Regions from separate parts of the Pantoea sp. X-Soil-TKNS-1280 genome, predicted to be linked through region 3. Evidence: predicted binding sites of a transcription regulator. Region 3 holds the regulator's gene; each other region holds the start of a gene.

Region 1 (10,390 bases), 1.9 Mb from region 3:
AGAATCGTTATTATGTCTGATTAATGTATGAACATAACACTGAACCCTGCGCCGCGGTAGTAGCTGGAATAACTCCGCGTTTAGTTTTTTTAACCTGCCTGAATCCCTTGCTATCACTGAATTATCGGCTATCGGGGCAAATTGATTAGGGAAAAATTATTGGTGGGCCTGACAGGCTTCGCTTTGCTGAACTATAGTTAAGAAAACTGATATAAATCATTTCCCTGTCTTATAGGAAGTTTCTTAGTCGTCAGGGATTTTTACTGTGCAGCCAAATCTGGCTCCTTGTTATTTTTCGGTTGATTTCATAAATGCATCATCAGGTGAAAAAGCACTGACCCTGGATAATCAGTAAGGAATGATTATGAAACTCAAGCTTTTTCTTTTGGCTGCCAGCCTGAGCGTCTCACTTCCGTACTCTGTTGTTTTCGCTGCGACCACAACGGGAACCATTAACGCTACATTAACCCTGACCACCGGCTGTCTGGTGAATGGTCAGTCGGCCACAACCGGGGTGAATTTCGGTACTTTAAACTTCGGCAGTAGCGCAGCGACCTTTGATACGTTGAATGCCACCCTGGTAGGGGCTTCCGGCAACGGTATCTACGTGCGCTGTACCACCGGCCAGACATTTAACGTGCAGGTCACCAGCAGTAATGCTGCGCCAGCCACCATTTATGGCACCGTCAGCGGGCAACCGCGTTATCTGATCCTCGGATCCAACAATACCCAGGGCATCGCTTACACCCTGTACAGCGATGCGGCCTTCACCACCGCCATTGCCAATAACACCAATATCGCCCCCAGCGGTACCACTGACCCGACTCTGGGTACCAACTACGCCATTTATGGTCGTGTGGTCGGCGGCGGCTTTAACCCATTGATCCCGGCAGGTACCTACACCGATACCATTAACGTTGCAGTGAATTACTAGGGCGCAGGTTTCGGTTAAACCGGGTGAGAGGGGTAAATGGGTGGGCGCGCATTTCTGGCGGTCTGACCCTGCTGATAGGGAGTGTCAATGTCTGGGGGTTGCCTACCGCAACCTTTCAGGTCTCTGCCTCAGTAGTGGCTGGCTGCGTAGTTTCCGGTTCCAATCCCGGAGTTTTTGGCACGCTTGATTTTGGCACCCAGTCTGGCGTCGCCAGCAGCAGCGTCAGCGCCAGTTTTGTCCAAAGCTCCACTATCAGCCTGGCCTGCACCCCAGGCACCACCGTGAGCATGTCGATCAACGGTGGCAGCAACTACACCACCACCCGCAACCTGAAACTGGCCAGTTTCACCAACACTGTGGCTTACAGCCTGTACAGCAACGCCAGCCACACCACCGCGATTGGGGTGAATTCACCTATCACGCTCAGCTACAGCAACGCGAACAACATCACGCTGCCAATTTATGGCTTGTTGCAGCTACCCGGCCCGACGCGCGCCGGGGTTTATACCGATACCTTAACCGTCACCCTGAGCTGGTGAGGGCACAACAAGAAGGAATGACCGATGAAAAACCTGCTGCTGCTCTGGCTGCTCACATTCAGCGCTCTCAGCCATGCTGCCAACTCGCTGATGATCTGGCCGATTGATCCCGCCATCAATCCCGACGATAAAGCCAGTGAGCTGTGGCTGGAGAATCGCGGCAACGCCACCACACTGATGCAGGTGCGAATCTTCACCTGGCAGCAGGTCAACCAGCACGAGCAGTATCAGACCCAGCAGCAGGTGCTCGCCAGCCCGCCGCTGGTGCGCATTGAACCGGGGCAGAAGCAACTGGTGCGCTTAATTAAGCAAGTGCCACCTGACGCCGGTAAGGAGATGGCCTACCGCGTGGTACTGGATGAGATCCCCACCCCGCGTACCCCAGGTACCAATCAGGCCGGATTGACCTTTCAAATGCGCTACTCCGTACCGCTGTTTGTTTATGGCAGTGGCTTAACGGCCGACAGCGCCAAACCCAATCTCAGCTGGCGAGTGGAAAACAGCGAGGGCAAGCGCTGGTTGCTGCTGACCAATAACGGCAACGGCCATGCGCGTCTGAGCAATGTCACCATCGGCGGACGCCCCATCGGCAACGGCCTGTTTGGCTACGTGCTGGCAAACAGCAGCAACCGCTGGCTGCTGAATAGCAATGTCGGTGGAGAGCTGGAGGCTGAGATGAATAAAGGCCACTGGCAAAGCGCAGCCGTGCGTTGATGCGCATTTCGCCCCACCCCTGTGCGCTGGCCGTGACCAGCGTGGTTTGCTGTTTACCCATGATCAGTAGCGCCGAGACCTTCTCCGAGCTGCCGCCTCCCCCTGCGCTGCAAAACAATGCCGCAGGACAGCAATACATGCTGGAGCTGATCATCAATCAGGGGGAGCAGGGCAATATTGTGCCGGTCAAACAGAAGAACGGCGATTTCTGGCTGCGACGTGGCGATCTGGAGCGCGCCGGGATCCCGGCGGACAAATTGCAGGGACAGCAGATTAACGTCAACCAGTTAAGCGACGTCAAAGTGGACTATGACAATCAACGCCAGCGCCTGCTGCTGACTGTCCCTCCTGCCTGGCTGCCGGGCCAGGTGATCGGCCAGGCGCACAATGGGCCACGCTACCCAGGCCGAGCCAGCACCGGCGCACTGCTCAACTATGACTTCTACGCCACCCGCACCGATCATACCGGCTCTCGCCTCGCCACCTGGAATGAGCTGCGCGTGTTTGGTGCCGCCGGACAATTCTCCAGCAACGGCGTATGGCAGCAGCAACTGGAAGGCGATGCCCCCCAGCAACCGAATGGCTATATCCGCTACGATACCTGGTGGAGCAACGAGGACGAGAACGCGGTACGAAGCATCCGTGCCGGGGATCTGGTCACTGATGCGCTCTCCTGGACCAACAGCGTGCGTCTTGGCGGGTTGCAGATTGGCCGTGATTTCAGCATTCGCCCGGATCTGATCACCTATCCGCTGCCGCAGTTTTCCGGCCAGGCGGCGGTGCCTTCCACGGTGGATTTGTTTATTAACGGCTATCGCTCCAGCCAGGCCAACGTACAGCCGGGTCCGTGGTCGCTGACTAACGTCCCTTTCGTCAATGGCGCGGGTGATGCAGTCATCACCACCACCGATGCGGTCGGTCGCCAGATCACCACCACCCTGCCCTTTTATGTTTCCAGCAGCCTGCTGAAGCAAGGTTTGTCTGACTACTCCTTCTCAGCGGGAGCCATGCGTGAAAACTACGGCATCAGAAACTTCGACTATGGCGCAGCCGCAGCCAGCGGCTCCTATCGCTATGGTGTGACCAACTGGCTAACGCTGGAAACCCACGCCGAAGGCAGCGATGAAGTGGCGATGGGCGGTGCGGGCGGCATGCTGAAACTCGGCAGCTGGGGCGTCCTCAACGGCGCGCTGGCGCAAAGCCAGATGAGCGGAAAGCCCGGCACGCAATACAGCTGGGGATATCAGTACAACAACAGCTGGCTGAGCCTCGGCACGCAGCATACCTTGCGCACGGCGGATTTTGGCAATCTGGCGCTGGTCGGCAATCGCAGCGACTCGGACGATACCTCATATTCGCTGGCACGCCGCAGTGCGCAGTACACCGCCAGCGTGTCGATGAATCAATACGGCAGCCTCGGGCTGGCCTATCTCGATATCAACAGCGGCGAGGGCGAACGCACCCGGCTGTTGAACCTGTCGTGGAGTAAAAACATTTGGGGCAACAGCAGCCTGTATATCTCCGCCAGCCGCGACCAGCAACAGGGGGAATGGAGCGGCGCGATTTCGCTGGTGATCCCGTTCGGCGAACAGGGCAGCGCCTCGGTCAGCATGGAACGCGATCAGCAGGGAGAAAACAACCAGCGGGTGTATCTGTCGCGCGCCATGCCGAGTGACGGCGGCTACTCGTGGGATGCCTCCTGGGCCAACCAGGGCGGCAACAGCGGCGATTATCGTCAGGGCAGCCTGCGCTATCGCAACAATAAAGTGGATACCTCGGCAGGTTTTTATGGCGACGACGATAACACCACCCAGTGGGCCGATTTCAGTGGTGCGCTGGTACTGATGGATAACCGTCTGTTCGTTGCTAACCAGATCAACGACGCCTTTGTACTGGTGAAAACCAATTATCCCGACGTGAACATCCGCTACGAAAACCAGTCGATGGGACGTACCGATAACGAGGGTTATCTGCTGGTACCGTCAATCAGCAGCTATTACGCCGCGAAATACGATATCGACACGCTAGACCTGCCAGCCGATATGACTTCCCCCCGGGTAGAACAACGCTTTGCGGTGAAACGCCAGAGCGGTTATCTGCTGAACTTCCCGGTGGAGAAACTGCGTTCGGCCAGCGTGATTCTGCATGACAGCAACGGTCAGCCGCTGCCGGTCTCCAGCCAGGTACTGCGCGCCGGACAGGCAACCGAGTATGTCGGCTGGGACGGTATCACCTGGATGGAAAACCTCGACGCCAGCAATCCAATTCAGGTCACCACGCCAGATGGCCGCACCTGCCGCACCGAACTCAATATCGCTAACGGGCCACAGGCACTGAAGACCTATGGCCCGCTCACCTGCGCGTTACCCCCACTACCACCCGGTACCGCGCAGCCGAATACCGAAAACTCAACTTCAGGCATCGCTCCATGAAAAGAATTTTGCTAGTGCTGACGCTGTTACTGCTGCCAGGTCTGGCCCGTGCTGCCTGCAGTCTGCCCGCGTCAACCGCCAGCTTTGGCTCGGTCACCACCTTTGTCGCCAATTCAACCGTCAGCTCCACTTCAACCACTGCAAACGTGAACTGTGGCGCGGGTTCTGCCCTGACGTTGTTAGGCACCAACCAAATCACCTTGCAACTGGCCAGCGCCTCCAGCGTCAATGGTACGCGCGGCGCTATGATAATTAGCGGCAGCAGCGGCACCGATAATATTCCGGTACGCCTGTGTATGGACAGCGCCTGCGCAACAGAACTTACCGTGGGGGGATCGACCTATACATTTTCACAATCGGTTCTGGCGAATCTTGCTGGTCTGTTTGGTAGCCTGAACTTTGCGTTGCCGGTATATCTGAAAACCGTCACCGGACAAACGGTCGCCGCAGGAACCTATACGGTGACGCTCAATTTATATGTTACCTACAATATCTGCACCAGCCTTGGCGTCGGAGGTCTTTGCCTGACGCCGCAAACCGGTACCGGCACCATTCCTATTACCTTAACGATGGTGCTCTCGAATGATTGCACCACCATCACCGCGCCAAACGTCAGCTTTGGCAGTGCTCCGCTGGTCAGCAGTTTTTCCACCGTGCAGCAGTCCATCAGCGTGGTGTGCAGTAAGGGCAGCACCTATACAGTGGGAATGAGTAACGGCAGCTATGCGGCGAATGGTGTGCGTAATATGGCGAGTGGCAGCAACCTGTTGAGTTATGACATCTACCAGGGCACCACCACCACCACCACGCGCTGGGGACCCACCGGCACGGCCCGCTGGAGCAGCAGCGCCTCCACCACCGTCAGCACCGATGGTCTGACGCGCGGATACACCTACACTGCGCAGATTCTGACAACGCAAAATACCCCGCCAGCGGGGAATTATACGGATAGCGTGGTGGTAGATTTGTCGTTTTAGACACAAGGCCGCCATACTGGCGGCCTTGTTCATCTGACTGATCAGGCATTCACAGTAGTCGCGCTGTGCCGTGTTCGATACTGCTTCACCATGCGGCCAATCAGCAGGGTACCAATCAACCCGCATACCGCCGCGAACGACAGCCATACACCCGGCATCGCTTTATCGCCCGTTGCATGGATCAGATAGCTGGAGACCGCCGGGGTAAAGCCGCCAAACAGCGCCGTTGCAAGACTGTAGGCCAGCGAGAAGCCTGAAGCACGCACTTCGGCAGGCATGATTTCCGCCAGATAAACCACCATCGCGCCGTTATAGCTGGCATAAAGGAACGACAGCCACAGCTCGGCGATCACCAGATGAGAGAAGGTTGGCGCAGCCACCAGCCATTTCAGCACCGGCCAGGCGGTGAGAATCATCAGGATGGTGAAGAAAATCAGCAATGGCCGACGACCCACACGGTCTGACAACGATCCCATCACTGGCAACCAGAACAGGTTGGAAAGCCCCACAAACAACGTCACCAGGAAGCTTTCTTTGTCGCTCATCATCAGCACCGTTTTGCCGAAGGTCGGGGTAAAGGCGGTGATCATATAGAACATCACCGTGGTGGTGACCACCATCAGCATACCGGCTAATACCAGCGCCCAGTTCTGCCCCACCGAACGCATAATCTGGCGCATGGTCGGATGATGTTTGCGTTGGCTAAAGGCTTCAGTTTCCTCCAGCATGCGACGAATCCAGAACAGGAACGGCACAATCATACAGCCGATAACAAACGGAATACGCCAGCCCCACTCAGTGACCGCATCTTTTTCCAGCAGATGATTCAGCCCCAGGCCCAGCAGCGCAGCAAAGATCACCGCCACCTGCTGACTCCCGGATTGCCAGCTGACGTAAAAACCTTTACGTCCCTTCGGCGCAACTTCGGCCAGATAAACCGACACGCCACCCAGTTCGACACCGGCAGAAAAGCCCTGCAGCAGGCGACCCAGCAGAATCAAGATTGGCGCAGCCGCGCCCAGCGTGGCGTAACCCGGCACCACAGCGATGGTCAGGGTACCGAGCGCCATAATGCCGAGCGTCACCAGCAACCCTTTACGGCGGCCATGATGGTCAATATAGGCACCGAGGATGATCGCGCCCAGCGGACGCATCAGAAAACCCGCGCCAAAGGTCATCAGCGTCAGCATCAGCGACGCAAACGGGTTGTCACCGGGGAAAAAGGTTTTAGCAATGGCGGTCGCGTAGTAACCAAAGACCATGAAATCATACATTTCAAGGAAATTGCCGCTGGTTACGCTAAAGATGGTTTTGGCACCGCTCTGCGATGATTTTTGTAAAGACGAAGGTGAGCTCATAGGTTTTCCAGGTTTCTTCCATGCGTAAGACTTCCTTGTAGCGTGGTAGTCAGCGGATGAATGTGATCACCTTCACCATTGCACTTTACAAAAGCAGGGGTATAAGTAACAAAGTATTAACAAAACCGTTCCACAGAATAATTGCCCATTTATGGCATCGATTCGTGATTTCCTGTTTTCCTCAGCAAAGACACATAACAAAAAGGGCGTCCATCTGGACGCCCTCATAACCCTGGGTGAAATTACTTTTTCACCGTTTCCATACCCATCAGGCCGATTTTCAGATATCCGGCCTCGCGCAGCTGATCCATTACTGACATCAGGGTTTCATAACTCACCGACTTATCTGCCTGGAAGAAGATAGTGGTGTCTTTGTTACCTTCGGTCTGCGCGGTTAACGCATTGACCAGCGTCTCTTTTGTTACCTGATCATTGCCGATATAGACCTGATTATCTTCTTTAATCGACAGATAGACCGGTTTTTCCGGACGCGGCTGCGGCGCACTGGTGGAAGCAGGCAGGTTAACGCGCACATCCACCGTTGCCAGCGGTGCGGCCACCATGAAGATGATCAGCAGAACCAACATCACGTCGATAAACGGCGTCACGTTGATTTCATGCATTTCGCCATCGCTTTCCAGGTCGTCGTTTAAACGCATCGCCATAGCAATTACCCTACGCGCAGTTTCTGTGCGGCAGAAGGACGAGCCACTTCGTTAGTCACTTTTCCCAGGTCTAAATCACGGCTCTGCAACAGCAGCACCTGTGCCGCGACGTCGCCCAGCGAGGCTTTGTAACCCGCAATCATACGGGCAAACACGTTGTAGATGACCACAGCCGGGATAGCCGCCACCAGACCAATCGCGGTAGCCAGCAACGCTTCGGCGATACCTGGTGCAACAACGGCGAGGTTAGTGGTTTGAGTTTGGGCGATACCGATGAAGCTGTTCATGATACCCCAGACGGTGCCGAACAGGCCGATAAACGGCGCAACCGAACCGATGGTGGCGAGGAAACCATTGCCACGGCCCGCGTGACGACTAAAGGCCCCGACGCGGCGCTCAAGACGGAAACTGGTACGTTCTTTAATGCCGTCGGTGTCTTCAGTACCGGCTGAGAGTTCCAGCTCGTTCTGCGCATCATTCAGCAGCACGGCGCTGTGACTATGGCCTTTAAAGCTGGCAGCAGTACGTGAAGCCTCATCCAGTGAACGCGCTTCGCTCAATGCGATGTGTTCACGCTTCAGACGACGTTTCGCTGAACTCAGCTCGGCAAACTTGCCGAAGAAAAGTGCCCAGGTCACCACGGAGGCCAGTAACAGGCCAATCATTACCACCTTTACCACGATATCGGCATGATGATACATGCCCCAAACGGAGAGATCCGTCTGCATCAAATCACTGGCTACCACGCTGCGTCTCCAACTTCAATTGCACAGTTCACGATCGAGCGCGGATCATAACAAATTACCGGGTCGAATTGATAGTAGTTCTCATTACTATTTACAAACGAAAGGTGCGCTTTTTCTCCACAGTTTGTGATGAATGTGTGTCCGGTTATGTGCTGGTTTTATAAATGTGATGCAACATGTAAAATTATTAAAACATCGTTTCAAAATGTGATGCAATTCATTCAATCAACATCTGACCGGTTTTTCGCCAGCTGTTTTTCACTATTCTGAGCCAGCCCTGCCCATTTGCGGTGTCTTCACCGCACGATTTCAATACCTCAATGCTGGAGTAAAAAATGACGCTGAAAAAACGACTACTCGCCGTTTCATTGTCCTCCATGTTCGCCCTGCTGGCCTGTAACGCCCATGCCAAAGTGCTCAAAGTGGCGGAAGTGCAACCCGCAGGTTATCCCACCGTGGTCGCGCTGGAGCATATGGGGGAGAAACTGAAACAGGCCACCGATGGGCGTCTGGAGATCAAAGTCTATGCCGGTGGTGTGCTGGGTGATGAAGATCAAACCTTGCAACAGGTGCAATTGGGGGCGATCGATATGATCCGCGTCTCGCTGGCACCAGTCACCACCATCGCCCCCGAAACCAGCGTGCTCACCCTGCCGTTTATCTTCCGTGATGAAGATCATATGCACAAAGTGCTGGATGGCAGCGTGGGCGAGCAGATCGTCAATAAATTCGATCAGGATCCTAACACCCGCATGGTGTTCCTCGGCTGGACCGACGCCGGTACGCGCAACATGATCACCAAAAAACCTCTCGCCAAACCTGAAGATTTGCAGGGCATGAAGATTCGCGTGCAAAACAGCGCCATTTCTCTCGCCACACTGAAAGCGATGGGGGCCAACCCAGTGGCAATGGGGGTGAGCGAGGTGTTCAGTGCGATGCAAACCGGCGTGGTTGATGGCACGGAGAACAATCCACCGACCTTTGTCGCCCACAACTATTTGCCAGTGGCGAAGTACTACACCCTGACCGGCCACTTTATTCAGCCGGAAATGATCCTGTTTTCCAAAACAGCCTGGGATCGTCTCTCCGCCGACGATCAGGCGCTGCTGAAGAAGCTGGGTAAAGAAGCCCAGGATGAAGAACGTCAGCTGTGGGCAACCTATACCCAGCAATCGCTCGAGAAGATGAAAGCCGGCGGCGTGACCTTCCAGCAGATCGATCGTGACTACTTCGTCAAAGCTACCCAGCCGGTGCGCGATCAGTTTGGCGGCAAATATCAGGATCTGATGACCCAGATCGCCGAAGTGAAATAACCCTTTTGCGCCATGCAGCCGCGTGGCGTTTCACTCAGGATGCGAACAATGAACGCATATTCCCGTTGGATGGATGGGTTGTACCTGCTGTGCATGTGGGTTGCCGCGGCGGCGCTGATGATTATGGTCACGGTGATTCCGATTGGCATCTTTGCGCGCTATGTGCTGAACAGCGCGCTTTCGTGGCCGGAGCCGGTGGCGATTATCTGCATGATCATATTCACCTTTATTGGCGCACCGGTGGGGCTGCGTGCAGGTACCCATATTTGCGTGTCGATGGTGACCGATCGTCTGTCGCCAGCCGGGCAAAAGCGGGCGCTGCTGCTGTGCAATCTGCTGCTGATTGCCCTGTGTCTGATTCTGTTGCGCGCCAGCTACAACCTGTGCGAAGCGATGTGGATTCAGCCGCTGGCCTCGCTGCCCAATGTCACCTACGGCGAGATGTATTTACCGATCCCCATCGGCACCGCTTTTACCCTGCTGTTTGCCCTGGAACGCCTGCTGAACGGTGACCAGAGCCAGCGCCCAATCGTCACCCTTGGCGGCACACACTAACTTCGGAGCATCGCGATGGACGCATTCATTCTGATTGGCAGTCTGATCCTGTTGCTGTTGGTCGGCTTTCCCGTGGCCTTCGCCGTCGGGTTTAGCGCCTTTATCGGTGCCTGGTGGATCGACCTGCCGCTGGAAGCAGTGGTGATTCAGATCACCA
Region 2 (10,390 bases), 650 kb from region 3:
ACGACAGGCATGATTCAGGTCATGCAGCACCACCACCAGCGAACGTCCATGCTGCTGATTAAGATCCTGCATCAACTCCAGCAGCTCAATTTGATGGGTGATGTCCAGCCAGGTGGTGGGTTCATCCAGCAGCAATAACGGCGTCTGCTGTGCCAGCACCATCGCAATCCACACCCGCTGACGCTGCCCGCCGGAGAGCGTATCCACCTGCAGCTCGGCCAGATCAGCCACGCCGGTCGCCAGCATCGCCTGCTGCACCGCCGCTTCATCTTCGGCACGCCAGCGGCCAAACAGCTGCTGATGCGGATAACGCCCGCGCGCCACCAGCTCAGTCACGCTGATCCCCGCCGGTGCGTTGGAACTTTGCGGCAGCAGGCCGAGACGGCGCGCCACTTCTTTCGTCGGATAACGATTGATGGCTTCACCATCGAGAAAAACCTGGCCTTTCAGGGGAGAATTGAGGCGGCTCAGGGTGCGCAGCAGGGTTGATTTGCCACAGGCATTGGGGCCAATAATCACCGTCAGCTCCCCTTCCGGGATCGCCACCGACAAATTTTCCGCCACCACTTTTTTGTCGTAGCCCAGTGTCAGCCCTTCGCCATAGAGACGTGAAGGAATTTCGGTCATTGGCGTCGCGCCTCCCGCACCAGTAAAGCAATCAGATAAAGTCCACCGAGGCTGACGGTAATCACGCCAACCGGCAATTGATAAGGCAGGAACAGATGCTGTGCGGCAAAATCTGCAGCGATCAATAGCAACGCACCACACAGCGCGGTCAGCGGCATGCCGCCGCCGAGACGACGGGCTATCTGCGGTGCCAGCAAGGCGATAAACGAAATCGGTCCGACCAGCGCGGTCGAGGCTGCGGTCAGCACCACACCAAGCAACATTAACCACAGGCGGCTGCGCTCCACCGGTACGCCAAGCGCACAGGCGGTGTCATCACCCATCTCCAGCAAACGCATCCGGCGTGCCAGCAGTGCCACCAGCAGCAGACTCAGCAATAACACGGCAATCACCGGCGGTGTCTTCGCCCAGGTGATGCCGTTGAGCGACCCGGCACTCCATAAACCGGCGCTGACCGCAGACTCGAGCGACGCGCTGATAATCAGCCAGCTGTTGAGCGCCATCAGTAAGGCACGCACGCTGATGCCGACAATAATCAAACGAAAGGTTTCTACGCCATTGCGCCAGGCAAACAGATACACCAGCGCTGCGGTGATAATGCCGCCCAGCAGCGCGGCAAGGGTTATCGCCGACGCATTTTGATTAAACAGCACCAGCGCGACCAGCACACCGCTATAGGCACCGGTGTTAAAACCCAGAATGTCCGGGCTGCCGAGCGGGTTACGCAGCAGCGACTGAAAAATCGCGCCACTGATACCGAGCGCCGCGCCAATCAGCAACGCCATCAGCACGCGCGGCAAGCGCCATTCCAGCAGAATCAGTTTCACATTGCTGGCGCCTTCGCCCCGCAACACCTGCCAGACCTGTTCACCGCTGATCGGCAGTGTGCCACGAGTCAGCGCCAGAAAAGCCAGCAGTCCGCATCCCAGCATCAGCCAGAGCGAATTCATCAGTGCGCGCCGCGTCATACCGCACCTCGCCCTAATTTGCGTCGTACCAGCACGATCAACATTGGCGCGCCGAGCATCGCGGTGACGATGGACACCCGCAGCTCACCAGGCACCAGCAGGCGACCGATAATATCTGCGGCTAATAACAGGATCGGCGTCAGCAGCGCAGTGGCGGGTAGCAACCAACGATGATCATTGCCCACCAGCCAGCGTGCCAGATGCGGCGTCATTAAACCGAGAAAAGCGATCGGCCCGACCGCTGCCGTTGCCGCGCCGCACAGCAGCGCTATCGCCAGCAGCCCAAGCAGTTGGGTACGCGCCACGCGGGTTCCCAACGCCGTCGCCATATCGCCCCCCATGCTCAGGCTGTTAAGCGCCTGCGACAGGCAAAAAGCCACCACGCTGCCCACCAGCACCGCCGGAAACAGGGTACGCAAAATGGTGAAATTGCGGATATCCAGCGAACCGCTGTGCCAGAAACGCAGATGATCGTAGATGTCAGGATTGAGCAGCGAAATCCCCGAGGTTAACCCTTCCAGCACCGCCCCCAGTGCCACCCCCGCCAGAGTCAGACGCACCGGGTTCACGCGTCCGCCACCTATCGCGCCGGTCATCGCCACCAGCAGCGAAGCCAGCAGCGCGCCGCCAAAGGCAAAACCGAGCCATGCGACCGGTGAATCAGCACCAAACAGCGCAATGCCCAGCACCACAGCAAAACCAGCCCCGGCGTTCACCCCCAGAATCCCCGGATCGGCCAGCGGGTTGCGCGTCAGGCTTTGCATCAACGCACCCGCCAGCCCCAGCGCAACGCCTGCCAGCAATCCGGCCAGCGTACGTGGCAGACGTGCATCGCGCACAATCACGCAATCCGCATCAGAACAGGTTGAGATAAGCGAATGATAAACATCGGAAAAAGAAATAGATTTTGCTCCCAGCATCAAACTGAGAGCAATAAGAAGCACCAGCAGCATCCCTGATCCTGCGAGTGCACGAGTCTGGTACATAGCGTTATGAACCTTCAACTTATACCCTTCATCCTTCAAACTGTAGGTGCGTTGGCTGCGCTCGCTCACCCCGGTCACTTACTTCAGTAAGCTCCCGAGGATTCACTCGTTTGCCGCCTTCCTACAGCTCGAATGATTTAGGTATATCAACGTCGTCGCGTGCGTAGCGTAAATATGATAATGATATTTGTTATCGTTATTACTCGTATTTGTCTATGTTATCATGACTCGCCTCACGGAAGATGAGGAAAATTGGTGCAAAAAGGCAAAGAAATGAACAAACCCTCCCACTTTATTGATCTCTCCCTGCTTAAATCCCACCCGGCGTTTCGCGCGGTGTTTATCGCCCGTTTTATCTCGATTGTCGCCCTCGGCATGCTGGCGGTGGCGGTACCGGTACAAATTCAGCAAATGACGGCGTCATCCTGGCTGGTCGGTCTGGGGGTGACCGTGGCGGCCTGCGGCATGTTTATCGGTTTGCTGACCGGGGGCGTGCTGGCCGACCGTTATGAGCGTAAGAAGCTGATTTTATTCGCCCGTTCTACCTGTGGCCTTGGCTTTGTCGGGCTGGCGATTAACGCTGCATTACCACAACCCTCACTGATGGCGGTGTATCTGCTGGGATTGTGGGATGGCTTCTTTGGTGCGATTGGCGTGACCGCGCTGCTGGCCGCGACGCCAGCGCTGGTCGGGCGCGAAAACCTGATGCAGGCCGGTGCCCTGACCATGCTGACCGTACGCTTCGGCTCGATTCTCTCCCCGGCGATTGCCGGTATGGTGATTGCCAGCGGCGGTGTGGTGTGGAACTTCGCGCTGGCAGCGGCGGGCACACTGCTGACCGTGCTGACTCTGCTCAAACTCCCGCCATTGCCGCTACCGCCGCAGCCGCGTGAGAACCCATTGAAATCACTCGCCGTTGGTGTGCAGTTCCTGTTTAGCACGCCGCTGGTGGGAATGGCGGCGCTGATCGGCGCGCTGGTGACGCTGGCCAGTGCCATCCGCGTGCTGTACCCGGCCCTGGCACCGCATTGGGAGGTCAGCGCTGATCGGCTGGGATTGATGTTTGCCGCGGTGCCACTCGGCGCGGCAGTAGGGGCATTAACCAGTGGCCGCCTGGCGCATGCCAGCCGTCCGGGGCTGCTGATTCTCAGCAGCGCGATTGCCGCTTTCGTTGCGCTGGGGCTGTTTGGCCTGATGCCATCATTCCCCCTCGCCCTGCTGTGTCTGGTGGCTTTTGGCTACTTCAGTTCGATTACCAGCCTGGTGCAGTACACCATGATCCAGGCGTTAACGCCGGATGTACTCCTTGGTCGTATCAACAGTCTGTGGACGGCACAGAATGTCACCGGCGATGCGCTGGGCGCGGCAATGATTGGCGCGATGGGGTCATGGCTGCTGCCACCGCAGGCCGCAACGATGTTTGGCTTCGCGGCGGCGGTGCTGGGTGTGCTGATGTGGTTTTTGATGGGGCGCTTACGCCATTATCAACCGCCAGCGGTCACGCTGGCGGAAGACGCATCATGATTTAACGAACAATTTTTCCAGACGCGCCAGCAAATTGCTGGCGCTGTAGTAATCAAGGCGGAAGGTATCCGCCCCCAACGCATACACCTGCTTATGCGTGACCGCCTCGTTTTGTGCCAGGAATGGATTGCTCAGTACCGATTGCGCGGTTTTATCATCGGCAGCAAATAGCAGAAAGCTGTGGCCAGTCAGGCCGCTGGCGACGGTTTCACCCGATAGCTGAATAATATCTTTGCGCTGCCCCATGCTGTGACTCTGCTGAATATTGGCCGGGGGCATCGCCAGCGTGAAACCGAGTTGCTGCAACAATTTGCCCTGGGCTGATTCTGCCGTCCACAGATTCACAGCACGCCCGTCGCCGTTCCATACCATGGCAGAAACTGGCTGCGGTGGCAGCGTGATGGCTTTTTTCAGTGCCGCTTCACGATCGTCAAAAGCCTTAATGCGCTGTGTCGCCTGCACTTCGTGGCCAGTGGCATCGCCAAGCAACGTCACTAAATCCTGCCAGCTTTTATCGTCGTAATTGATCACCAGGGTCGGAGCAATGGCAGACAGCTGGCTCACCAGTTTGATGGCGGAGTCATTACCGGTGGCGCTGACGATAATCAGATCCGGCGCTTCCGCCGCAACGGCTTCTGCACTGGGTTCACCGATATACAGACGCTTCACGCCACGCTGTTTCGCCACCTCGCCCCACTGACGGAAAAAACCTTGATCGTCGGAGAGGCGGCTGTTCGGTGCGGTAGCCCCCGAGGCGATGACCGGGGCATCAATCGCCAGCAGCGAACCGGTCAGCGTGAGGCTGGTCGAGACAATACGCTGCGGCGCTTTGCTGAGCGTGACGATGCCCTGCTCGGTTTGAATCTTGCGCGGCCAGCCCTGGTCAGCGCGCGCCATGCTGCTGAAAGCCTGCAAAATGAACAACAGGACAAACGTGCCCCATAATCCGCATTTATTCATAAGTTTTCATCCACCGTTTAGCTTAATTCGGCGTCCGGCATCAGCGCCGGAAAACGCCTAAAGATAAGGGAACTCCCGCGAATCGATTGACTCTTTCGCCCGTTCGACGTAGGTTACTGGGCCATAATAAAAATGATAATCATTCTTAATAATCTTATCATTTAAAGGTGGAAATTATGGTGGAATCGTCCACGTTTGAAAATGCCTGGCTGCAGGATTTTTCCGCACTTTGCCGCGGATTCCTGTTTACCTCTCCCTGGCAGAGTCTGGTGACGCAGGGCTGTTACACCACCCTGACTGAGTCAGTGCAGGATGCTGCCGATTTACAGGGCCATTTTCAGCAGCAGCTGCGTCAGCACTTTGCTGCGGCCAAAAAGCAAGGTATTGAGAAACCGATTCTGGTGGGTGCCATCCCGTTTGATGCCAGCCAGCCTGCAGCCTTGTTTATTCCTGAGTCTTATCAAAACTTTAACCGTGCCGAACTGCTGACCACGCTGCCCACCCAACCCGGTGCGCTGCCTGAGGTGCGTCGTCGTGCTGCCGTACCGGATCACGATGTTTTTCTCAACATGGTGGCCGAGGCTGTTGCCGCTACCCAACGGGGCGATCTCGACAAAGTGGTGCTGTCGCGCCTGATGGATATTGTCACGGAACAACCGGTGGATAGCGCTGCGCTGATGCAGCGGGTGATTGCGTTAAACCCCAACAGCTACCATTTCCATTTACCTTTGCCGCAAGGCGGCGTACTGCTCGGTGCCAGCCCGGAACTGATGCTGCGTAAGCACGGCCGTGACTTCAGTTCCTGCCCGCTCGCCGGTTCTGCGCGCCGGGATAATGATAGCCAGCGTGATCGTGCCGCAGGCGACACCCTGATGAACTCCAGTAAAGATCGGCACGAACATCAGCTGGTGACCGATGCGATGCGTAATACGCTGCAACCACGTAGTCGCCTGCTCTCGGTGCCAACAGTGCCATCGCTGATTACCACAGCAACCTTATGGCATCTCGCCACGCAGATAGATGGCGAGGTGCAGGACGAGCGCGAAAATGCCCTGTCGCTGGCCTGCCTGCTGCATCCAACCCCGGCGCTGAGTGGTTTCCCGCATCAGCGTGCTCAGCAACTGATTCAGGCGCTGGAGCCTTTTGATCGCCAGTTGTTCGGCGGCATTGTGGGCTGGTGCGATGAGGCAGGCAATGGCGAATGGGTGGTCACTATTCGCTGCGGCACGGTGCACGATACGCATGTGCGTCTGTTCGCCGGTGCAGGCATCGTTGCCGACTCACAACCCGAATCAGAATGGCGTGAAACCGGCGTGAAGCTGGATACCATGCTGCGCGCCTTTGGACTGCAATAAAGGAAAGACCATGAGTATTCCCTACAACCGCTGGCCGGATGACCTGGCCGCGCGTTACCGCGAGAAAGGCTACTGGCTCGATGTGCCGATGACCGACATCCTGGCGCGTCAGCAGCACAATGAGGCGATCGCGGTTATCGATGGTGATCGTCACATCAGCTATCGCGAAATGCATCGGCTGACTGACAACCTGGCAGCGGCGCTGCAACGCCGTGGCCTGAAAACTGGCGATACTGCGCTGGTGCAACTTGGCAACGTGGCTGATTTTTACCTGACGCTTTTTGCCCTGTTCAAAATCGGCGTGGCACCGGTCAATGCGCTGTTCAGCCATCAACGTACCGAACTGACCGCTTATGCCGCGCAGATTGAACCGGTGCTGCTGATTGCCGACCGCAGCCATCCGTTGTTTGCCGATGACAGCTTTATCGATACGCTGTGCCGCTCGCATCCGTCACTGCAACAGGTGATTCTGCGCAACGATCATCAGCCTGAAAACACCCTTGAGGCGCTGCTGACGGAAACCGCCGGTGACTTCACACCGACACCGAGCGCCGGGGATGAAGTGGCGTTCTTCCAGCTTTCGGGCGGCAGTACCGGCACGCCAAAACTGATCCCACGCACCCACAATGATTACTATTACAGCATTCGCGGCAGCGTTGAGATTTGCGCCGTGACTGAGCACACCCGTTATCTGGTGGCGCTGCCCGCTGCACATAACTTCCCGATGAGCTCACCAGGTGCGCTTGGCGTCTTTTATGCCGGAGGCCAGGTGGTACTGGCTGCCGATCCCAGCGCCACGCTGTGCTTTCCGCTGATCGAAAAACACCAAATCACCGACACCGGCCTGGTGCCGCCAGCGGTCAGCCTGTGGTTGCAGGCGATTCAGGAATGGGGCAGCAATAAACAGCTGGCCTCGCTCGAACGTATGCAGGTGGGCGGAGCCAAGCTGGGTGAAACCCTCGCCGCGCGGATTCAACAGGAAATCGGTTGCAGGCTGCAACAGGTGTTCGGCATGGCTGAAGGCCTGGTGAATTACACCCGCTTCGACGATGACGAAAAAACCATCCTCACCACCCAGGGACGCCCGATTTCTGACGACGATGAAGTCTGGGTAGCCGACGCCGAGGGCAACGCCCTGCCGAGCGGTGAAGTGGGCCGTCTGATGACACGCGGACCTTATACCTTCCGTGGCTACTACCGCAGTCCGGAGCACAACGCTGCCAGCTTTGATGCCGATGGATTTTACTGTTCCGGCGATCTGATTGAGATCAACCCACAGGGTTACATCACCGTGCAGGGCCGCGAGAAAGATCAGATCAATCGTGGCGGCGAGAAGATCGCGGCAGAAGAGATCGAAAACCTGCTGCAACGTCACCCGGATGTCATCCACGCCGCGCTGGTGTCGATGAACGATGAGCTAATGGGTGAAAAAAGCTGCGCCTTTATTGTCGCCAGCCAGCCGATTAAACCAGTGGTGCTGCGTCGCCATCTGCGCGAACTGGGCGTTGCCGAGTTCAAATTACCCGACCGTATTACCTGCGTAGACGCCCTGCCGCTGACCCCGGTTGGCAAGGTGGATAAAAAACGTTTGCGCCAACAGCTTGCCGACCAACAAGCGCAAGCCTGACCTGTTCCGGAGATTGTATGGCTATTCCAAAATTGACCTCTTATCCGCTGCCGACCGCCACCGAGTTGCCTGCCAACAAGGTGAAGTGGAGCCTGGAGCCGCAACGCGCGGCGCTGCTGATTCACGATATGCAGGCCTATTTCCTTAACTTTTGGGGCGAAAACAGCCCACTGGTGAATCAGATCGTCGAAAACATTGCGCGTCTGCGTGCGTACTGCAAAGCGCAAGGCATTCCGGTGTTCTACACCGCGCAGCCGAATGAGCAGAGCGATGCGGACCGCGCTCTGCTCAACGATATGTGGGGACCGGGCCTGAACAAACATCCCGATCAACAGAAGATCGTCGATGCGCTGGCCCCGGATCAGGATGATCAGGTACTGACCAAATGGCGCTATAGCGCATTCCATCGGTCGCCGCTGGAGTCGATCCTGCAGGAGATGGGCCGCGATCAGTTGATCATCACTGGCGTGTACGCCCACATCGGCTGCCTGACCACCGCTACCGATGCCTTTATGCGCAATATCCAGCCATTTATGGTGGCCGATGCGCTGGCTGACTTCACCCGTGAAGAACATATGATGGCGCTGACCTATACCGCAGGCCGCAGTGGCAAAGTGGTGATGACGGCTGATCTGATGCCACTGCCGCTCTCCAAAGATGAACTGCGCGCGCTGATTCTGCCGCTGCTGGAAGATGATGATGTGCCGGAAGATGATGAAAATCTGATTGATTATGGTCTTGATTCGGTACGCGTGATGGCACTGGCCGCTCGCTGGCGCCAGGTGCATAGCGATATTGATTTCGTCAGCCTGGCGAAAAACCCCAGCATTGATGGCTGGTGGGCGCTGCTGTCACGGGAGCGCGCGTAATGAGTCTGCCTTTCGATTTTCGCGGGAAAATTGTCTGGGTCACCGGTGCCGGTAAAGGTATCGGCTACCATACCGCCCTCGCCTTCCATCAGGCGGGGGCGCAGGTCGTCGGTTTCGATCTGCGTTTTGATCAGGCGGATTATCCCTTCTCCTGCCAGGTCATGAACGTGGCTGATGCCGCCGAGGTAAAAACCGTGTGCCAGCGGCTACTGGCCGAGCAGCCGCGTCTTGATGTGCTGGTAAACGGTGCCGGGATCCTGCGCATCGGCAGCACCGAAGAACTGGCGTTTGAGGACTGGCAGGCGTGCCTGGCCGTCAATGCAGGCGGGGCATTCAATATGTTCCAGCAAACGCTGCCGGTATTCCGTCAGCAACGTGCTGGCGCCATCGTCACTATCGCCTCCAATGCCGCCCATGCGCCGCGCCTCGGCATGTCCGCCTATGGCGCATCAAAAGCCGCACTACGTAGCCTGTGCCTGACGGTCGGACTGGAGATGGCACCGCTCGGCGTACGCTGCAATATCGTTTCACCCGGTTCTACCGATACCGATATGCAGCGCAGCCTGTGGCATACGCCGGAAGCGGAACAGGAAATGATCAACGGCTTCCAGGATCAATACAAACTGGGGATCCCATTGCGCAAGATCGCACAACCACAAGAGATCGCGGCCAATATTTTGTTTCTCGCATCTGATCTTGCCAGCCATGTGGTGCTGCAGGATATTGTGGTCGATGGTGGCGCAACATTGGGAGCCTGATGCATGGCTATCTGGAAACGACCGTTCGATCTGGCAGCACTCAATAAAATCGGTGAAAACTCACTGGTGGGGCACCTTGGCATTGTGTTTACGGTGATTGGCGACGATTACCTCGAAGCCACCATGCCAGTCGATGCCCGCACGCAACAGCCGTTTGGCCTGCTGCACGGCGGCGCATCGGTGGTGCTGGCGGAATCGATGGGATCAATTGCTGGCTACCTTAGCGTGGAAGAGGGAAAAAGCGTGGTGGGGATTGAGGTGAGTGCCAGCCACCATCGCGCCGTCAGCAGCGGCGAGGTGCGCGGTATCTGCCGTCCACTGCATCTCGGCGCACGTAATCAAAGCTGGCAGATTGAGATTCGCAATGGCCGCGATCAGCTGTGCTGTAGTACTCGTCTGACGGTGGCGGTACTGGGTTAGAACGTGGGTGAGCACTAAAGTGCTCACCTTTCATTATTTGCCCGATCCGGCAAGCGGCTTCTTCTTGTTATATTTCGCTTTACCTCTGAGTGTCAGCTGTCCGTTAAAACCTATATATCGCACAAGGCGACGAGTCTCAAAACCCACCTTTCTGCAATATTCTGTAAACGCCTTTTGATTATGCTCATTGGTTGATATTCGATAACCATCAATAATTTCTGTGGTAATCTTTTTATAAGAAGAAGGGTTAAGATTCCCGCCACTCTGAGCGATCAGGGCATTAATTTCCTCACGGG
Region 3 (10,390 bases):
ACCGATCCTTGTCTCCTTCCTGATGATCCTCGTTGCTTTCATCCTGATGTATATCTGGCCATTGGTGTTTAATGGTCTGGTGAGCTTTGGTGAGGAGATTCAGAAGCTGGGTTCCGTCGGCGCAGGTGTCTATGCCTTCTTTAACCGTCTGCTGATTCCGGTTGGCCTGCATCACGCGCTGAACTCGGTGTTCTGGTTCGATGTTGCCGGTATCAACGATATTCCTAAATTCCTTGGTGGCGCGCAGTCCATCGCCAATGGTACCGGTATTCCGGGTATCACTGGTCGTTACCAGGCTGGCTTCTTCCCGATCATGATGTTTGGTCTGCCGGGAGCAGCGCTGGCGATTTATCACTGCGCTCGTCCGGAAAACCGGGCCAAAGTCGGTGGTATCATGCTGGCAGCTGCCTTTGCTGCTTTTTTCACTGGTATCACCGAACCGCTGGAATTCTCCTTTATGTTCGTGGCACCGGTGCTGTATGTCATCCATGCGGTACTGACAGGTCTCTCGGTGTTTATCGCGGCCAGCATGCACTGGATTGCTGGTTTCGGCTTCAGCGCCGGGCTGGTGGATATGGTGCTGTCAACGCGTAACCCGCTGGCGGTGCATTGGTGGATGCTGATTCCACAAGGGCTGGTGTTCTTCGTCATCTACTACGTGGTGTTCCGCTTCACCATCCAGAAATTCAACCTGATGACGCCGGGTCGTGAACTGTCTGCTGATGATGAAACTGATGGCTATGACGTCAACGTTGATCACAGTGGCAGCAACGAAAGCCAGACCGAATCCCTTGCCCGTCGCTATATCGGTGCGGTAGGTGGTTCTGACAATCTGACCAATATCGATGCCTGTATCACCCGTCTGCGTCTGAACGTGAAAGATTCCTCGCAGGTTAATGACAGTGTGGCGAAACGTCTTGGCGCTTCTGGCGTGATTCGTCTGAACAAACAAAGCGTGCAGATCATTGTCGGTACTCAGGCTGAAAGCATTGCTACGGCAATGAAAACGGTGCTGACCAAAGGCCCGGTGGCCGCGGCAGCGACTGCCTCAGTGGCGGCGGCTCAGCCTGCTGCTTCTGCACAACCTCAGGCGGTGCTGAACAGCGAAAAACGCGTGGTAGCCACGCTGCTGGCTCCGGTCAGTGGTGAGGTGGTGGCACTGGATGCGGTGCCGGACGAAGCCTTCGCCAGCAAAGCGGTCGGCGATGGTCTGGCGATCAAACCCACCGGTAAAACCGTGGTGGCACCGATTGCCGGTACTATCGTGAAAATCTTCAACACCAACCATGCGTTCTGCCTCGAAACTGACAACGGCGTCGAGATTGTGGTGCATATGGGCCTTGATACCGTCGCGCTGGAAGGCAAAGGCTTCACGCGGCTGGTGGAAGAGGGGGCGACCGTTGCGGCGGGACAGCCGGTGCTGGAGATGGATCTGGATTTCCTCAACGCCCATGCGCGTTCGATGATAAGTCCGGTGGTGGTCAGCAACAGCGATGATTTCGCGGGCCTCAATCTGCTGGCGAGTGGTTCCGTCGTGGCAGGTGAAACCCGTTTGTACGAGGTTAAAGGCTAAGTCCTTGTGATGAACCCGTAAGGCAGGAAGCGATTCCTGCCTTTTTTGTTTTAAAACGGCCAACAAACGGTTGTTTCCCTCCTGCGCTTTGTGGATCATACTCCGTTACTTCGTAGTACAAATCACCCGTATTGTATTTGAGGATTTTGAGATGAGTGAGGCTGAAGCCCGCCCAACGAACTTTATTCGTCAGATTATCGACGAAGATTTGGCGAGCGGTAAGCACAACAGCGTGCATACCCGTTTCCCGCCTGAGCCCAATGGTTACCTGCATATTGGCCATGCGAAATCGATCTGTCTGAACTTTGGTATCGCACAAGATTACCAGGGTCAGTGCAATCTGCGCTTCGACGACACCAACCCGGTGAAAGAAGATATGGAATTCGTTGAATCCATCAAGCGCGACGTGCAATGGCTGGGCTTTGAATGGAGCGGAGACGTTTGTTACTCCTCAGACTATTTCGACCAGCTGTACAGCTACGCAGTGGAACTGATCAACAAAGGCCTCGCCTATGTTGATGAGCTGACACCAGAAGAAATCCGTGAATACCGTGGCACCCTGACTGCGCCGGGCAAAAACAGCCCATACCGTGATCGTACCCCGGCTGAAAACCTCGCGCTGTTTGAAAAAATGCGCGATGGCGGTTTCGAGGAAGGTAAGGCCTGTCTGCGTGCCAAAATCGATATGGCATCCAACTTTATCGTGATGCGCGATCCGGTGCTGTACCGTATTAAGTTTGCTGAACATCATCAGACCGGCAAAAAATGGTGCATCTATCCGATGTACGATTTCACCCACTGCATTTCCGATGCGCTGGAAGGTATCACCCATTCGCTTTGCACCCTGGAATTCCAGGATAACCGTCGTCTGTATGACTGGGTGCTGGACAACATCTCCATTCCGGTTCATCCGCGTCAGTATGAATTCTCGCGCCTGAATCTGGAATATGCCGTGATGTCGAAGCGCAAGCTGACGCAGCTGGTGAGCGAGAAGATCGTCGAAGGCTGGGATGATCCGCGTATGCTGACCGTTTCCGGTCTGCGCCGCCGTGGTTACAGCGCCGCCTCGATTCGTGAGTTCTGCCGCCGCATTGGCGTAACCAAGCAGGACAACATCGTGGAAATGGCGTCGCTGGAGTCATGCATTCGTGACGATCTCAACGAGAACGCACCGCGTGCGATGGCGGTCCTCGATCCGCTGAAAGTGGTGATTGAGAATCTGCCTGCGGGTCATGAAGAAATTATCACCATGCCAAACCATCCCAACAAACCGGAGATGGGTACGCGTGATGTGCCGTTCAGCCGCGAAGTGTGGATCGATCGTGCGGATTTCCGTGAAGAAGCCAATAAACAGTACAAACGTCTGGTGCTGGGCAAAGAAGTTCGTCTGCGTAATGCTTACGTGATCCGTGCAGAGCGCGTGGCGAAAGATGAAGAAGGCAATATCACCTGCATCTACTGTAGCTGTGACGTTGATACCCTGAGCAAAGATCCGGCTGATGGCCGCAAGGTGAAGGGTGTGATCCACTGGGTTTCCGCGATCCACGCGTTACCTGCGGAATTCCGTCTCTACGATCGTCTGTTCAGCGTGCCAAATCCGGGAGCGGCTGAGGATTTCCTCACCACCATTAACCCGAATTCACTGGAAATCAAACAGGGCTTTGTCGAGCCTGGACTGCGTGACGCCGATGCGCTGGCGCCGTATCAGTTTGAACGTGAAGGTTATTTCTGCGCGGACAGCGTTTACTCACAGCCCTCTAAGCTGGTGTTTAACCGCACTGTCGGTTTACGTGATACCTGGGCGAAAATCGGCGATTAATCCTTTTTGTCGTTATCACCATATCATCATGAAAGGGCGAGCAATCGCCCTTTTTTATTGGCTGTAATTTCGGGCTGGCAACCTTTTATGCTGTGGGGTGTGAAATGCGTTTGTTACCGGGATTTGCAACTAATCTGACTTTAGTAAAATTAATCCATTTGCGAGTGTGAAAAACTGTATTTCAGGTAGGCTATGCGCTCCCAGACGTTGCTCCGCGGGTTGAAAAAGGAAAAAAAATGACGAGTCTCGCTCAGGAAGCCAAACACAGCGTAGTGGTTTTACATCAGCTTATAGAACGTATTTTTAATCAGTCAGAGGGCACTGACGACAGCATTGAGTTGTTTCTCTCGCATTTTCACCCGGATTTCAAAATGGTGACCCCGCAGGGTAAACAGCTGGATTTAAATGCGATGGAGGTGTTGTTCCGCCAGTTGCGTGGTCAGCGGGAAGGGATGCGTATCGCGACCAGCGAACATGCCATCATTTCACAGCAAAGCCAGGAAGTGACCATTCAATATCGTGAGTTGCAGATGATGAACGGCAACAACCAGAGTCGTATTTCTCTGGCGGTGCTGGATTGCACCACCTCCATTCCGCGCTGGCGTTACCTGCAGGAAACGCTGGTTCTGTAATCTCAGGAATAAAAAAACCGGTGCCAGGCACCGGTTTTTTCATACTGCATAGCACATTTTATTGCTTATCGTGGAGCGTCTCGTCTTCGCGGCAGTCTCCCAGCGCACAGTGGCCGTACAGGTACAGGCTGTGGTTGGTGAGTTTGATACCGTGACGTGTTGCGATTTCACGTTGACGCGTCTCAATAGACTCATCACTGAACTCGATCACTTTGCCACAATCCAGGCAGATCAAGTGGTCATGATGATGCTGTTGCGTCAGTTCAAAGACGGATTTGCCACCTTCAAAGTTATGACGAGTCACGATACCCGCGTCATCAAACTGGTTAAGAACGCGATATACCGTTGCCAGACCAATCTCTTCGCCCATGTCGATCAGGCGTTTGTACAAATCTTCCGCACTGACGTGATGGCACTCGGGTTCCTGAAGCACTTCCAGAATTTTCAGTCTGGGTAGAGTGACTTTCAGGCCAGCCTTCTTCAATGCGGAGTTGTTGTCAGTCATGCGGATATTGTCCTGTTACTTTGCTAGTCACTTGCGGCGCAGGGCCTTGAATGTCGATCACGCGCATTCTCATTTGCGTCTCATTATAGAACTCAAGCAGTGAAATGAAAACCAAGGGCACGTCCTGAAATCACCAATGGCTGTAGGGAAAAATGTCGCTAACGCCGGCGGGGATCGTACAGGTCTTTGTTTCCATTTCACTCAGCCTCATTCTGATGCCAGAGGAATAAGCGGATGACCGTTACGGGTATTCTACAGATTTGCAGGTAAAAGTTAAAAAAACGTGGCTATTATTTTTATAGGAATTTCCGATTCTCAATGTGAGCCAGCGCCCACATTGAGTAGGAAAGGGGATCAGGCTTCGATAATGTCTTTCAGCTGCAGCTCATCGAAAATCTGTTTCACCCACTTATCAACACGTTCGTTGGTCAGTTCCGGCTGACGATCTTCATCGATAGCCAGACCAAGGAAGTGTTTGTCATCGGCCAGACCTTTGGACGCTTCGAAGTGGTAACCCTCGGTCGGCCAGTGACCGACAATCACCGCACCATTTGGCTCGATAATGTCACGGATGGTGCCCATCGCATCGCAGAAGTATTCTGCATAATCTTCCTGGTCACCACAGCCGAACAGCGCAACCAGTTTGCCATTGAAGTCGATCTCTTCCAGCGTCGGGAAGAAATCATCCCAATCACACTGTGCTTCGCCGTAGTACCAGGTCGGAATGCCCAGCAACAGAATATCGAATGCTTCGAGATCTTCTTTAGTGCTCTTGGCAATGTCATGCACTTCGGCCACGTCTTTACCCAGTTGTTTCTGGATCATTTTTGCAATGTTTTCAGTGTTGCCGGTATCGCTGCCGAAGAAAATGCCTACGATTGCCATGGGTTAAGTGACCTCTTAAATCCTGATATTGAATATGTGATGACAGCGAATGATAGCAGACCGGGCAAAGTGGCGGAACTTGTAAAGCCGTGACTTTTGTTCCTGCGTGCGGTCTGCGCCTGTTACGACAGTTTGAGCTGCGCCAGCAGCATTTGTTCAATTAATTCGCTGCGGCTGATGTTTTGTTGCTCAGCCAGGGTGTTGAGTGCATCAACGGCCTCGCTGCTCATTTTCAGCTCAACACGACGCAATCCTCGCACTTTATCGCGTTTCAGCTGATTGCGTTTGTTAATCCGCAACTGTTCGTCACGCGTCAGCGGACTGGTTTTGGGGCGACCGGGACGCCGCTCATCAGCGAAGAGATCGAGCGTGGTACGGTCAGTCTGTTCTTTTGCCATGATTTGTAAAACTGAGTGGGCGCGAACGGCGGAAAGGCGCTGCGCGATTTATACATTATCGGCCCGGCCACGGTGAAAAAATCATCCGTGGCAAATTTTTAGCGCGACATCATACTCCAGCGCCCCTGACTACGCCAACCTTAAACGGTTCGCGGCAAGCTTTTGCTTTTACAGTACAAAAAATCGGCGCGCTGCGCGCAAAACGGCTTCAGGTTTTTCGGCATGGACCCAGTGCCCGGCGCCGCTGATGACATGCGCATGTGCCTGGGGGAACTGGCGCAACAACGCATCACGGTGCTGATTATCCAGATAGGGTGAATCACCACCGCGGATAAACAGCGCCGGATGTGGCCATGCAGGTACCTCTTCCCAGCCGGAGATAGTGGTGTAGTTATCCCACAACACCGGCACATTGAAGCGCCATTCACCGTCCTGGAACGATTTCAGAATGAACTGAATCACGCCTTCTTCATCCAGCAGGGGGCGCATCACCTCAGCGGCTTCGCTGCGGCGTGTCACACCTGCTGCGCTTACGGCACGGATAGCGGCGAAAATTTCATCATGGCGACGCGTCTGATAATCGACCGGGGCGATATCGATCATCACCAGTTTTTCAATGCGGTGTGGTGCGATGGCGCTTAACGCCATGGCGATTTTACCGCCCATCGAATGACCAACGACGCTGACACGATCGATGCCCTGGGCATCCAGCGTTTCGACAATATCCTGCGCCATCGCCGAATAGTTCATGATTTCGCTGCGGCCGGAGAGGCCGTGATTACGCACATCAACCTGCAGGGTAGGGCAGGCATCGCGCAGGCCACGCGCCAGTACACCGAGGTTATCCAGGCTGCCAAACAGGCCATGAATTAACAGAATAGGGGTAGCTTCGGGGGCAGATTGTTCAGTTTGCAGACGGGCATTCAAAATCATGGCAAAGTTCTTACGGTTGTGAGCTTCGCTTAGGTTATCATGGATCCACCTGTCCAGGAGCCAGCCAGGTGGGTATTAGGGCATTATCTGACTTTTGCCCTGAAACGATGCCAGCGCTATCGGCAGCCTGGGATTTAACTTTATAATCCTCATGTTAGAACCCGCTCACATTTTGCACGGCAGGATTTTGCTAAGGCCTTTGCAGAAATGCGTGGTTCTGTCATTTGCCAGAATCGTACGGAAAAAGATGAAAACGATTGAAGTTGACGAAGAACTCTACCGTTATATTGCCAGCCACACCCAGCACATTGGCGAAAGCGCCTCCGAAATTTTGCGCCGCATGCTGAAGTTCACTGCCGGTCAGAGTGCCCCTGCAACCCCTGCTGTGGCTCAGGCTGCAGCAAAAGAATCACAGCCAGTGCGCAGCGAACCGCGCCCGCAGGATCGCGTTCGCGCGGTACGTGAACTGCTACTTTCCGATGAGTATGCGGAGCAAAAAAAGGCGGTTAACCGCTTCATGCTGGTCTTGTCAACGCTCTATCGTCTTGATCCCGCAGCCTTTGCTGAAGCCACTGCGTCACTGCAGGGGCGTACCCGTGTTTATTTCGCGGGTGACGAGCATACGCTGTTGCAAAATGGCACCCATACTAAGCCGAAGCACGTGCCCGGCACGCCGTATTGGGTGATCACCAATACCAATACTGGTCGCAAATGCAGCATGGTGGAGCACATCATGTTAGCCATGCAGTTCCCACCGGAGCTGACAGAGAAAGTTTGCGGCACCATTTAAACTGAAGCGTCAGGGAGAAGCGCCAATGGCCAATCACCCCCGTGCCGGGCAACCCGCCCAGCAGAGCGATTTGATTAACGTTGCACAATTAACCTCTCAGTACTACGTTTTGCAGCCTGATGTGGCTAATCCGGAACATGCGGTGAAATTTGGCACTTCCGGCCATCGTGGTAGCGCAGGACGTCAGAGCTTCAACGAAATGCACATTCTGGCGATTGCTCAGGCGATTGCGGAAGAGCGTAAAAAGAACGGCATCACTGGCCCGTGCTATGTCGGTAAAGACACGCATGCGCTGTCTGAACCGGCGATTCTGTCTGTACTGGAAGTGCTGGCGGCTAACGGCGTGGATGTGATTGTGCAACAGGACAACGGTTATACGCCGACGCCGGCGATTTCTAACGCCATCCTGGAGCACAACAAACGCGGTGGTGCCCAGGCTGATGGCATTGTTATCACACCGTCGCACAACCCACCGGAAGATGGTGGCATTAAATACAACCCGCCGAATGGTGGTCCGGCCGATACTAACGTCACTAAAGTGGTGGAAGATCGTGCTAACCAGCTGATGAAAGGTGGATTGAAAGAGGTGAAACGTCTGCCACTGGATCAGGCGTGGGCCAGCGGTCATATCGTTGAACAGGATCTGATTCAGCCATATGTGGCAGGTCTGGCGCAGGTGATTGACTTCCCGGCGATTCAGAAAGCGGGCCTGAAAATTGGTGTGGATCCGCTTGGCGGTTCCGGCATGGCCTACTGGCAGCGTATTGCCGAGCACTACAAGCTGGACATCACCATCGTTAACGATGCGATAGATCAGACGTTCCGCTTTATGCATCTGGATAAAGATGGCGTAGTGCGTATGGACTGCTCGTCAGAATGCGCCATGGCTGGCCTGCTGGCGTACCGCGACAAATTCGACCTGGCATTCGGTAACGACCCGGATTATGACCGCCACGGTATCGTGACTCCGGCTGGTCTGATGAATCCAAACCACTATCTGGCGGTAGCGATCAACTACCTGTTCCAGCATCGTCCGCAATGGGGCAAAGATGTCGCCGTGGGTAAAACTCTGGTGTCCAGTGCGATGATTGACCGTGTGGTGAACGATATTGGCCGCAAGCTGGTGGAAGTACCGGTTGGCTTTAAGTGGTTTGTTGATGGCCTGTTTGATGGCAGTTTTGGTTTCGGCGGTGAAGAGAGCGCCGGGGCATCTTTCCTGCGTTTCGATGGCACAGCCTGGTCCACTGATAAAGACGGTATCATCATGTGCCTGCTGGCCGCAGAAATTACGGCGGTAACCGGTAAAAACCCGCAGCAGCATTATGATGAGCTGGCTGCGCGTTTTGGTGCACCGAGCTACAACCGTTTACAGGCCTCAGCAACGTCGGCACAGAAAGCAGCGCTGTCGAAACTGTCTCCGGAAATGGTCAGTGCCGATACCCTGGCAGGTGACCCGATTACCGCGCGTCTGACGGCCGCACCCGGTAACGGCGCGGCGATTGGTGGCCTGAAAGTGATGACGGAAAATGGCTGGTTCGCTGCTCGTCCGTCAGGCACCGAAGATGCCTACAAAATCTACTGTGAAAGCTTCCTTGGTGCTGAGCATCGTCAGTTGATCGAGAAAGAAGCGGTAGAGATTGTCAGCGAAGTGCTGAAGAACGCGTAAGCGATACAGGATCAGGCATACAATATATTGCCGATCTTGCAGATTTTATTGACCTGCTAATGGTTGATGCAGAAGGGTTCATGTTGATCATGAACCCTTTTTTATTGGTAATTTCACCGTGGAGGACACAGTTCACTTCACCAAATCGACACGCTAAGGTGAGGTCCACATTTCAGGTTGCAGGATAGGACATCATGCTTGAACCAGAGGAAGGATTGCTGACATTTCGCGCCGAAGGTAACAATGTTAAATCAAGTCGAAACTATTCAAGGGTTATTCACTGGCCTGGGAATTTATCTCTTTGCCGCAAACAGCTTTCGGGCGTGACTCTTGGCAGAGGGTTCGATCTTGGTGATCGCTCAACAATAAGCGTTTTAAACACATTGATAAAAGCTGGAATAAAAAAAGAACAGGCAGAACTGATCTCTGAAGCTGCAAAATTAAAAGGATGTGCTGCATATGATTTTGTCAAAAAGAATAAAGAAAGAATAGGTGAGATATCTGAGCGTCAGCAGGTTAATTTATTTAACATAGCATATGTTGAATTAAAGAAGGATGTTGAAAGAATATGCAAAAAGAAAGATATATTAATCAAATATCACCCGAGGCCAGATACTCCTCCTGATGTGGCATGGAATAATATTCCAGGGAAGATTAAAGATATTCTAATCGATTTGAGATATCGTGGCGATTATAAAGATTACGCAAGAGAACTCCTGCAACCTATGGCATATGCAGGAGATTTGATTGGTTTTGGCAAAACGTTGTCGAATAGATCATTATGGGCGGGAGTGCCAATAGATAGATTTAACAAAAGGGTTGAATATTATGAGAGATATTAGATTTTTTTGTTTGTTAATAGCCTTTTCTTTAAATGTGCATGCAGCATTTACCGAACCAGAAATGAGCCAGCTTGCAGAGATTAATGAAAAAGCACTGGAGAAAGTCGAGGTAGCAAAAAAAGATCTCGATAAAACAATAAAGGAAACAATAAAAACCATCCCGGAAGAAAAAGGGCGAATATTAGATCTAAAAAAATCATGGGAAGTGACCATACAAAAAAAATGCACACTGGGAATATTAGAATCACTTCATAGAGATGCTGAAATAGCTGAGAGGAGTTCGTGCCTTGTAGATGAGTATAAAGCAGAAAGTGATTTTTTTTACAAACTTAGATTTTAGTCTAAAT

What was found. The regulator Fur, encoded in region 3, represses iron uptake genes when iron is present. The targets are predictions, from matches to a motif close to ATAATAATGAGAACNACTATCAA.
Region 1: the regulator Fur is predicted to act here: its motif matches at 8,434-8,456, upstream of exbB (tol-pal system-associated acyl-CoA thioesterase).
Region 2: the regulator Fur is predicted to act here: its motif matches at 2,756-2,778, upstream of entS (enterobactin transporter EntS).

Annotation. Positions count from the first base shown of each region.
Region 1 is NZ_AP035962.1:3,679,576-3,689,965, forward strand. Features, by position in the region: gene AC6I8X_RS16985 (spore coat protein U domain-containing protein) at 365-934, shown strand; gene AC6I8X_RS16990 (Csu type fimbrial protein) at 958-1,473, shown strand; gene AC6I8X_RS16995 (fimbrial biogenesis chaperone) at 1,498-2,187, shown strand; gene AC6I8X_RS17000 (fimbria/pilus outer membrane usher protein) at 2,187-4,619, shown strand; gene AC6I8X_RS17005 (Csu type fimbrial protein) at 4,616-5,596, shown strand; gene AC6I8X_RS17010 (MFS transporter) at 5,638-6,954, opposite strand; gene exbD (TonB system transport protein ExbD) at 7,197-7,619, opposite strand; gene exbB (tol-pal system-associated acyl-CoA thioesterase) at 7,625-8,347, opposite strand; gene AC6I8X_RS17025 (TRAP transporter substrate-binding protein) at 8,701-9,678, shown strand; gene AC6I8X_RS17030 (TRAP transporter small permease) at 9,727-10,233, shown strand; gene AC6I8X_RS17035 (TRAP transporter large permease) at 10,249-10,390, shown strand, end outside.
Region 2 is NZ_AP035962.1:598,354-608,743, reverse strand. Features, by position in the region: gene AC6I8X_RS02745 (ATP-binding cassette domain-containing protein) at 1-627, opposite strand, end outside; gene fepG (iron-enterobactin ABC transporter permease) at 624-1,559, opposite strand; gene fepD (Fe(3+)-siderophore ABC transporter permease) at 1,592-2,548, opposite strand; gene entS (enterobactin transporter EntS) at 2,855-4,105, shown strand; gene fepB (Fe2+-enterobactin ABC transporter substrate-binding protein) at 4,100-5,065, opposite strand; gene AC6I8X_RS02720 (isochorismate synthase) at 5,242-6,420, shown strand; gene AC6I8X_RS02715 ((2,3-dihydroxybenzoyl)adenylate synthase) at 6,431-8,047, shown strand; gene AC6I8X_RS02710 (isochorismatase family protein) at 8,065-8,916, shown strand; gene dhbA (2,3-dihydro-2,3-dihydroxybenzoate dehydrogenase) at 8,916-9,674, shown strand; gene AC6I8X_RS02700 (hotdog fold thioesterase) at 9,678-10,094, shown strand; gene AC6I8X_RS02695 (SET domain-containing protein-lysine N-methyltransferase) at 10,128-10,390, opposite strand, start outside.
Region 3 is NZ_AP035962.1:1,251,202-1,261,591, forward strand. Features, by position in the region: gene nagE (N-acetylglucosamine-specific PTS transporter subunit IIBC) at 1-1,573, shown strand, start outside; gene glnS (glutamine--tRNA ligase) at 1,725-3,392, shown strand; gene AC6I8X_RS05830 (hypothetical protein) at 3,629-4,024, shown strand; gene fur (ferric iron uptake transcriptional regulator) at 4,083-4,529, opposite strand; gene fldA (flavodoxin FldA) at 4,884-5,414, opposite strand; gene ybfE (LexA regulated protein) at 5,537-5,812, opposite strand; gene ybfF (esterase) at 5,981-6,745, opposite strand; gene seqA (replication initiation negative regulator SeqA) at 6,993-7,535, shown strand; gene pgm (phosphoglucomutase (alpha-D-glucose-1,6-bisphosphate-dependent)) at 7,561-9,201, shown strand; gene AC6I8X_RS05865 (DUF8812 domain-containing protein) at 9,396-10,043, shown strand; gene AC6I8X_RS05870 (hypothetical protein) at 10,030-10,383, shown strand.